Regions from separate parts of the Brevibacterium pigmentatum genome, predicted to be linked through region 1. Evidence: riboswitches for the same ligand, from Rfam matches in the RefSeq annotation. Region 1 holds a riboswitch; each other region holds the start of a gene.
The links. A riboswitch is a leader RNA that binds a small molecule or an ion and turns the genes downstream of it on or off. The one in region 1 is predicted to bind thiamine pyrophosphate.
Positions count from the first base shown of each region.

Region 1 (2,198 bases):
CGGCGAGTACACCGCCGAGGGCACCCGTCAGGTGGGAGTCGAGATCTACGGCGGGCCGCTGCTGAATTCGTGGCTCGATCGTGAGCTCGCCTTCGCGGGTCGACTCAGCCTCGCCGACGGCAGCATCGTGCTCGCCCGCACCGGGCCGATCGCCCGCATCCCGCAGCTCGCGATCCACCTCGACCGGCAGGTCAACGAGGGTCTGACCTTGGACAAGCAGCGTCACACCACTCCCGTCATCGGCCTGGCCGACCTCGCTGAGGCCGACATCATCGAACTGCTCGCCGCTTCTGCCGGGGTTGATGCCGAGACCGTCGTCGGCCACGATGCCTACACCATTCCCACTCAAGAGCCGGCCCTCTTCGGTGCCGCCGAGGAGTTCTTCGCCTCGCCGAGGCTGGACAACCTGCTGTCCGTCCATGCCGGCGTCACTGCGCTGACCCACCTCGATGCCGACGGCCTCGACGGCATTCCTCTGTTCGCGGCCTTCGATCATGAGGAGATCGGGTCGAATTCGCGATCGGGTGCCTGCGGCCCGTTCCTCGCCGACGTCACCGAACGCATCGTCGCTTCTCTGCTGCCGCAGTCGACTCGCAGCGATTATCTCGCATCGATGGCCTCCTCGGTGTGCGTCTCCTCGGATGCCGGACATGCGGCCCATCCGAACTATCCGGAACGGCATGACCCGCATGTGCGCCCCCGCCTCGGCGGCGGTCCCCTGCTCAAGCTCAACGCTCAGCAGCGCTACGCCACGGATGCGGTGGGCACCGCCGTGTGGTCGCAGGCGTGCGCAGCCGCCGGAGTCGACTATCAGGATTTCGTGTCGAACAATGCGATGCCCTGCGGGTCGACGATCGGACCGCTGACCGCCACCCGTCTGGGCATGACGACCGTCGATGTGGGGCCTGCCCTGTACTCGATGCACTCGGCACGCGAGATGGTCGCGGTCTCCGATGTCGTCGCCCTCGGCGCCGCTGCGAAGGCCTTCCTCCAGGGCAGCTGACCCTCACCCTGTCGCCCAGGGAGCCACGGTTGTCCTCACTGCGGCAGTCGTGATACGAATGGCACGACCCCACGGGAGCCCGTTGCAAGGGCTGAGATCGGACTGGATCGTCCGAGACCGTAGAACCTGATCCGGTTGATACCGGCGTAGGAAGTGAGGACTGCAGATGACTGCATTCACCCCTGAAACACCTGCCCCTACCACGACTTCGTCTGACGCAGATTCGCACGACCAGTTCACCCTCGAGCAGTATCCGACGCATTCGCCGGCGTGGGTCGATGACAAGGAACACGACATCCGCGTTCCCGTCACTCGCATCGAACTCGAGGACTCGAACGGCCGGGCCAACGATCCCGTCGATGTCTACCGCACAGTCGGACCGGGAAGCATTCCCGAAGAGGGACTCCCCGCTCTGCGATTTCCGTGGGTCGAGAACCGCCTCGACACCGAAACGTATGCAGCCCGCGGCCATCACATCGCCGATGACGGTCGGGCAGCCGTTCGCCGGGGTGCCCCGTCTCAGCAGTGGAAGGGACGCAAACCTGTTCCTCGTCGCGCCAAGGCCGGCCGCACGGTGACCTAGATGCACTACGCCCGGCAGGGCATCATCACCCCGGAGATGCGGTTCGTTGCGCTCCGCGAACAGTGCGATGTCGAACTCGTCCGTGCCGAGCTCGCCGCCGGTCGCGCGATCATCCCGAACAACATCAATCACCCCGAATCAGAGCCGATGATCATCGGCAAAGCGTTCCTCGTCAAAATCAACGCGAACATCGGCAATTCCGCGGTCACCAGCTCCATCGCCGAGGAGGTGCAGAAGCTGCGGTGGGCTGCGAAGTGGGGTGCCGACACCCTCATGGATCTGTCGACCGGCAATGACATCCACACCACCCGGGAATGGATCATCCGGAATTCGCCGATCCCCATCGGCACCGTCCCGATCTATCAGGCACTGGAGAAAGTCGACGGGGACGCGAACGCGCTGACTTGGGAGATCTTCCGGGACACTGTCATCGAACAGTGCGAGCAGGGCGTCGACTACATGACCATCCACGCCGGAGTGCAGTTGCGCTACGTTCCGCTCACGGCCGACAGGGTCACCGGGATGGTCTCTCGCGGCGGATCCATCATGGCCGGCTGGTGCCTGGCCCACCACGAGGAGAACTTCCTCTACACCCACTTCGATGAACTCTGT
Region 1 covers NZ_CP050153.1:464,857-467,054, reverse strand. Annotated here, with positions in the region: gene GUY30_RS02030 (M18 family aminopeptidase) at 1-1,003, shown strand, start outside; TPP riboswitch at 1,066-1,174, shown strand; partial or broken gene thiC (phosphomethylpyrimidine synthase ThiC) at 1,170-2,198, shown strand, end outside.

Region 2 (2,198 bases), 250 kb from region 1:
CGTCCGCAGTCCGCATCGGCTCCCCATAGTGAAGGTTCGCGATGAGTTCTCATGCCCTGCCCGTCACCGGTGATCCGGCGGTCTACATCATCCACGACAATCCGGAATGGATCGCCCCGTTCACCGAGGCGCTCGACCGCCTCGGTGTCGCACATGTCGAATGGCTTCTGCCCGAGACCACGATCGACCTCGCAGCCGAACCACCAGAAGGTCTGTTCTGGTCGCGGCTGTCAGCGTCGGCGCACACCCGAACCGATCCGCACGTCAAGGAGTACGGACGCGCGGTCCTCGACTGGCTCGCCGCCGCCGGCCGCCGCGTCATCAACGGTCGCGGGGTCTATGAGCTCGAAGTGAGCAAGATCCGTCAGCATCGCGAGCTGGTCGGCCGAGGCTTCGACGTGCCGCGCACCGCAGCCGCATTCGGACCACAGGCGCTCGTCGAGGCCGCTGGCGGCTTCACTCCCCCGTTCATCACGAAACACAACCAGGGCGGAAAGGGACTCGGCGTGCGTCGCTTCGACTCCCACGCCGAGCTCTCAGCCGCCGCCGATGAGTTCGCACCCGGCGGGGCGAATGCACCGATCGACGGCATCACCCTCGTCCAGGAGTATGTGCAGCCGAAGCGGCCGTTCATCACCCGCGCGGAGTTCATCGGCGGACGTTTCCACTATGCGGTGCGCGTCGACGTCTCCGGCGGATCGTTCGAGCTCTGCCCGGCCGATGCGTGCGCTGTTCCCGGTGCAGGGACTGACACCGACGTCGAGGCGGCTCCCCCGTTCGCTCGCCGTGAGGAGATCACGGCCGCAACGCCGCTGATCAGCCCTCTTGAAACGCTGCTGGCCGACCTGAACATCGAGATCGCCGGCATCGAGTTCATCGAAACCGCTGACGGCCGGCAGGTCGTCTATGATATCAACACGAACACGAATTACAACCCGTCCGTTGAGTCCGCTGAACAGTCGGCGGGTCGCCAGTCCGCCGCCGACCGCATCGCGGAGTTCGTATCCGACACCCTCGCCGAGGCGGCCCCACCGTCCGTGTCCCCCGTCGGATCCGCAGCCCGGTGATAGTATCGAAGAACTACAGGGGAGCGCCGATCGACGGGTGCTGAGAGTGCGTACGCAGACCCTTTGAACCTGATCCGGTGAGCACCGGCGGAGGGAGTGGAAGAGCGATGACCACCACAGATGTCGGCGGCTCGATAGAGGTCGCCGCCGACGGATCCGTGTCGACACTGATGAAGTCGACGAGCCGACAATGGGCACAAGCCGTCGACCACCGATTCGTCCGAGAGCTCTTCGCCGGCACCATCGATGACGCAGTCATGCGTGACTATCTGGTGCAGGACTATCAGTTCTTCGAGTCGTTTCTGTCGATGCTCGGCGCGTGCGTGGCCCACGCCGATGAACTCGAGGCGAAGCTGCGGTTCGCCCGACAGCTGGGAACGCTCGTCGCCGATGAGGACACCTATTTCGTCGACTCCTTCGCCGAATTGGGAGTCGATACAGCCGATTATCTCCACCCGGAACTGACCGCCCCGACGGTTGGGTTCCGCGATCTCATGGACTCGTCAGTCGCTTCGGCGTCGTATCCGCAGCTGCTCGTCGTCCTTGTCGTCGCAGAATGGCTCTACCTCGACTGGGCCGAATCCCGCGAGGAAATGCCGCACCGACAGATTCACCGAGGATGGATCGACCTCCACCGAGGCGAGGCCTTCCGCGGATGGGTGCAGTTCCTCGTCGACGAGCTCGAACGCGTGTTCCCGACAGACGACAGCCAGGGTTCAGAGGCCGAGACCCTGGCCCGCACCTGGCAGCAGGCCGTCGACCTCGAATGTGCCTTCTTCGACAACGTCTATGAAAACTGATCCGCCCGGAACCGCACACGGCAGCCGCGTCACCCCACTCCCCTAGACTGGCCTCATGAGCACTGAGGTTGATGCAGTCGTCGTCGGTTCCGGACCGAATGGCATGGCCGCCGCGGTCACCCTGGCCCGCGCGGGCCTCTCCGTCGAAGTGTTCGAAGCTCAGCCGACGATCGGCGGCGGTGCCCGCACCCTCGACCTCGGGCTGGCTCCCGGCGTCACCCATGACATCTGCTCGGCCGTCCACCCGCTGGCCATCGCCAGCCCCTTCTTCGTCGACTTCGACCTGCGCGCCCGCGGCATGGAGCTGACCACCCCCGACATCTCCTACGCC
Region 2 covers NZ_CP050153.1:715,418-717,615, reverse strand. Annotated here, with positions in the region: gene GUY30_RS03090 (ATP-grasp domain-containing protein) at 42-1,067, shown strand; TPP riboswitch at 1,075-1,180, shown strand; gene GUY30_RS03085 (TenA family protein) at 1,175-1,867, shown strand; gene GUY30_RS03080 (phytoene desaturase family protein) at 1,923-2,198, shown strand, end outside.
Region 2: it holds a riboswitch for thiamine pyrophosphate, as region 1 does, so the genes downstream of both, GUY30_RS03085 (TenA family protein) here and thiC (phosphomethylpyrimidine synthase ThiC) in region 1, are expected to answer to the same signal.

Region 3 (2,198 bases), 580 kb from region 1:
TAGGCCTTCGATGACACATCGTGGTTGCCGATCGTCGTCGCCTGCGGGATCGTCCGGGTCGCTTCCGGTGCCAGATACTGGGCGTACTGGTGCTGGTTGCCCGCGGAGTTGACCTGGTCGCCCAGCGAGTAGAAGAAGCTCGGGTCCTCGGCGGTGGCTGCTGCCGAGCTCAGTGTCCGGTCCCAACCGGCGGCGTCGTCGCGGTCTCCGCCACCGGCGCCGACCTGCGGGTCGCCGAAGACGAGGAATTCGTCGTCACCTCCGGCGTCTCCCGTGGTGAACCGCTGCACCTCGGTGAATCCGTCCTCTTCGTTGCCGACCTGGTAGGCGTATTCGGTGTCGGGCTCGAGGTCGGTCATGTTCGCATCGTTGAAGTGACGCTTGAGGTCGGTGGCGAGTCCGGAGTCCGTGGTCTCAGCCGTTGTTGCGTCGGCGGGGAGTTTGCCGTCCTCGAGCTCGCTCACCGGCGCCCATCGAACTTCTCCCCCACCGGAGCTCTCACTCATCCACGAGAGGTTGCGCGCAGTGGGGTCGGCGCCGACCTGCAGCACCGCATCGGTGATCGCTTCGCTTCCCGCATCCGCCTCGGCGGGCGATTCCGCGCGGTTCTGCCCCGGGTCCTGGCTTGGGCTTTGGCTCGGATCCTGACTGGGGCTCTGGCTCGCGGTCGAGCCGGGTCCGCCTGAGCCGAGCGATGGTTCGGCCCGAACGGGCACCGGTGCCGCTGCCAGTGCGGCGAGAAGCGTGGCGGCGGACAGGGCACTGAGCGGTCGCTTGAGTCGATGAGTGTTCACCCGCCTATTCCTACTGATCAGTAGTGTCTAGCCGTTCGAAGCTGGTCGACGAACGAGGGAACGCGAAGTGAATCCTCGATGACCGTTCTCGGCCACTGCTTCGCTTCCAGTCTCGGTCGCTGCTTCGCTCACCTGTTGTACAGTGGTGGCTACGACAGGGGAGCGCCGTCAGGGGCGCTGAGAGTGCAGAAGAAGCTGCAGACCCTCGAACCTGATGCGGTCAGTACCGCCGAAGGAAGTCGAGACTCTTCACCCCTCCTTGAAATGAGGAGGCACAATGCCGGAAACCACCGCGCCGACCACCACCCCCGCCCCTTCACACGCCTTCACCGCGGCGCCGAAATCCAAGCAGTGGCGGGTCGTCGACTACGTCACCACCGCCGTGCTCGGCATCGCCGTGGGACTCGTCTTCTGGGTGCTCGCGCTGAGCTGGAAGGTTCTCGAACTCGCCTTCCAGGCATTCCCGCCGTCGATCGGCCTCATCGCCGGACTCTGGGTGCTGGCCGGTCCGCTGGCCGGTGCCATCATCCGCAAACCCGGTGCCGCACTCCTGTGCGAACTCATCGCCGCGATCGTCGAAGCCGTGCTCGGCTCCCACTTCGGGGCGACCGTTCTGCTCTCGGGACTGCTGCAGGGCCTCGGTGCCGAACTCGTCTTCGCCGCCTTCGGCTACAAACGCTTCACCCTGTGGGTCACCGCCGCTTCGGGTGTGCTGGCCGCGGCGTTCATGGCCGTGAGCGAGAACATCATGTACAACGCCGAATGGCAGTTCGGCTTCCAGGCGATCTATGCGGTCTGCGCGATGATCTCCGGCCTCGTCATCTCCGGCATCGGCGCGTGGTACGCCTACCGGGCGATTGCGGCCACCGGGGCTCTGAGCTCCTTCGCCTCCGGCCGTCGCTGATGGCGCTGCCGATCACGGCCGCCGGCTTCTCATGGACGCACACCGACCGTGAGGCGCCGGCAGTCGGTCCGCTCGACCTGGAGATCGCGGCCGGAGAGAAGGTGCTGCTGCTCGGCGCCTCCGGAGCCGGGAAATCGACGTTCCTCCACGCCGTCTCCGGTGTCCTGCCCGAGGAATCGGGTGAGGCCACCGGTGAACTCCTCGTCGGCGGTGAGCAACCGGATCCTCGCCGAGGCTGCACCGGGCTGGTCCTCCAAGATCCCGATTCGCAGGTGATCTTCTCCCGCATCGGTGATGATGTGGCGTTCGGGATGGAGAACCTCGGACTCCCGGCCGCGGTCATCGAGGCTCAGGTCCCCAGATCTCTGCAGGCCTTGGGACTCGATCTGCCTCCGGAACATCCGAGTGCCGCTCTGTCCGGCGGGCAGAAGCAGCGGCTGGCTCTGGCCGGGATCCATGCGATGGCTCCCGAGGTCATCGTCCTCGACGAACCGACGGCC
Region 3 covers NZ_CP050153.1:1,048,943-1,051,140, reverse strand. Annotated here, with positions in the region: gene GUY30_RS04610 (purple acid phosphatase family protein) at 1-794, opposite strand, end outside; TPP riboswitch at 941-1,049, shown strand; gene GUY30_RS04605 (ECF transporter S component) at 1,072-1,698, shown strand; gene GUY30_RS04600 (ABC transporter ATP-binding protein) at 1,698-2,198, shown strand, end outside.
Region 3: it holds a riboswitch for thiamine pyrophosphate, as region 1 does, so the genes downstream of both, GUY30_RS04605 (ECF transporter S component) here and thiC (phosphomethylpyrimidine synthase ThiC) in region 1, are expected to answer to the same signal.

Region 4 (2,198 bases), 1.1 Mb from region 1:
TGACCCGTCAGCCTGCAGTTCCCGTCCGGTGACGTCGGCGATGAGGTCGAGCGCCGAGGTGGCACCGGAGAGCTCATGATGTTCGCCGTTGAGGACGATGGTCGGTGGGTGTTCGCGGTCGGTCATGACATGCTCCTCGTTGAGTGGGCAGGGTTGTAGTTCGAATAGGCAGGGCTGTGGTTCGGGTAGGCAGAGGTGGTTTCGGTGGTGAAGCGGTGTGGGGACACGGACTCGGCCGCTCCCTCAGGAATCCAGTCGGAGACGGCACCCAGAGCGAGTTCGGCCCCGAGCCTGCCGCCGAATGGGGCCAAGAGGACGCCGTGCCGGAAGTACCCGGTGCTCACGACGCAGCCGGAATCGATGCGTCCGATGAACGGCAGGTCGTCGGGAGAGCCGGGCCGGGCTCGGGTGGTGATGTCGGCGATCTCCGCATCGAGGATGCCCGGGACCAATCGCTGTCCGTCGGCGAGCAGTCGGTGGACCGCTCCGGCTGGGGTGCCGGAGAGTCCGTCCTCGCGAGAACTGGCGCCGAGGACGATCTCTCCGTCGGGGCGAGGAACCAGGTAGACGGAGCGGCCGCTGACCAGCCCGCGGATGGTGCGAGTCAGCAGGGGAGTCGCCTCGGCGGGGGCACGCAGTCGCAGCACATCACCCCAGACTTCCCGGAGAGGCAGCTGCGGTGCACCGGCGATCGCATTGCTGGTGCTGCCGGCACAGAGGATCACCTGATCGGCTTCCACCCGACGACCGTCGCTCAGCGCGACGCCCACTGTCACATCACCGTCCTTCAGCAGCTCGACTGCCCGCTGCCGAATGAGGAGGAACCCTGATTCACTCGTCACGGCAGACAGCAGAGCGGCGGAGACCCGACGCGGATCGATCGACCGATCGCCAGGAATGTGCACGGCACCGGCCACAGCAGGTGAGAGCGACGGTTCGACCCGGCGGGCAGCGCTGCCGGTGATGATTTCGGTGGCGAAACCGGACCGCGACTGAGCTTCGCGCAGCTCTCGCAGTGCCTGCAGATCGGCACTGTCTCCGGCGCACACGAGAGTTCCGGCATCCGTGAAGCCGAGGTCGACCGCGGCAGCGCTCGCCACCTCGGCAGCGAACTCCGGGTACATCTGCGCCGAGGCCTGCATCAACGGGTACAGGGGAGTCTGCCCCCACACCACCTCGGCGGCGGGAGCGATCATCCCCGCGGCGGCATGGCTCGCCCCCAACGCGGGGACAGGATCGATGATGGTGACTTCGGCACCGAGGCGGCGCAGGTACCAGGCCGTGGACAGGCCGATGATTCCGGCGCCGACGACAATGACTCTCACAGCTTCTCCCTCCGGCGGCATGATCCGCATCAGGTCTGACGGTCGGCTCTTAAGCCCTCTCAGCCTCGTTGGGAGGCTCCCGCGAACTCCTCTACTCTATGACCATGACCACACAGATGCCACCGCGCACCGCAGCGCGGCAGACGAAGAGAGCCTGGAGGCAGGCCCGTTTGGCCGAAGCGTCGCTCTACCTGTGCACCGATGCCCGGGCCGCTCAAGGCGACCTCGCCGAGTTCCTCGACGCCGCCTACCGTGGGGGAGTCGACATCATCCAGCTGAGGGACAAGAGCCTCGAGGCCCGCGCCGAGATCGCAGCATTGGAAGTCCTCAGGGATGTCGCCGCACGCCACGGCAAACTCTTCTCCGTCAACGACCGCGCCGATGTCGCACTGCTCACCGACGCCGATGTCTTCCACGTCGGTCAGGGAGATCTCACCAGCAGTCAGGCCCGGGCCGTGCTCGGCCCCGACGTCATCCTCGGACGCTCCACTCATTCCCTCGAGCAGGCGCTCGCCGCCGAGGCGGACACGGAGACCGACTACTTCTGCGTCGGGCCGGTCTGGGAGACCCCGACGAAACCCGGCCGTGCCGCAGTGGGGACGGCACTGCTGACCGCTGCCGCCGCCGAGGCGAGCAAACCGTGGTTCGCGATCGGCGGCATCGCGGCAGGGGAGAGACTGGACGCGATCCGGCAGGCGGGCGCGAACCGTGCCGTCGTCGTCCGTGCGATAACCTCGGCAGACGACCCCGCTGCGGCCGCACGGGTGCTCACGGAGGAGTTGGAATGACCCCAGCAGCTGACAGCACATCCACCGGAAGCGGTGCAGGTGCCGACCTGTCGATTCTCATCGCCGGGGCAGGCGCCACCGGCGG
Region 4 covers NZ_CP050153.1:1,518,790-1,520,987, forward strand. Annotated here, with positions in the region: gene thiS (sulfur carrier protein ThiS) at 1-126, opposite strand, end outside; gene thiO (glycine oxidase ThiO) at 123-1,325, opposite strand; TPP riboswitch at 1,315-1,418, opposite strand; gene thiE (thiamine phosphate synthase) at 1,430-2,113, shown strand; gene GUY30_RS06855 (ketopantoate reductase family protein) at 2,110-2,198, shown strand, end outside.
Region 4: it holds a riboswitch for thiamine pyrophosphate, as region 1 does, so the genes downstream of both, thiO (glycine oxidase ThiO) here and thiC (phosphomethylpyrimidine synthase ThiC) in region 1, are expected to answer to the same signal.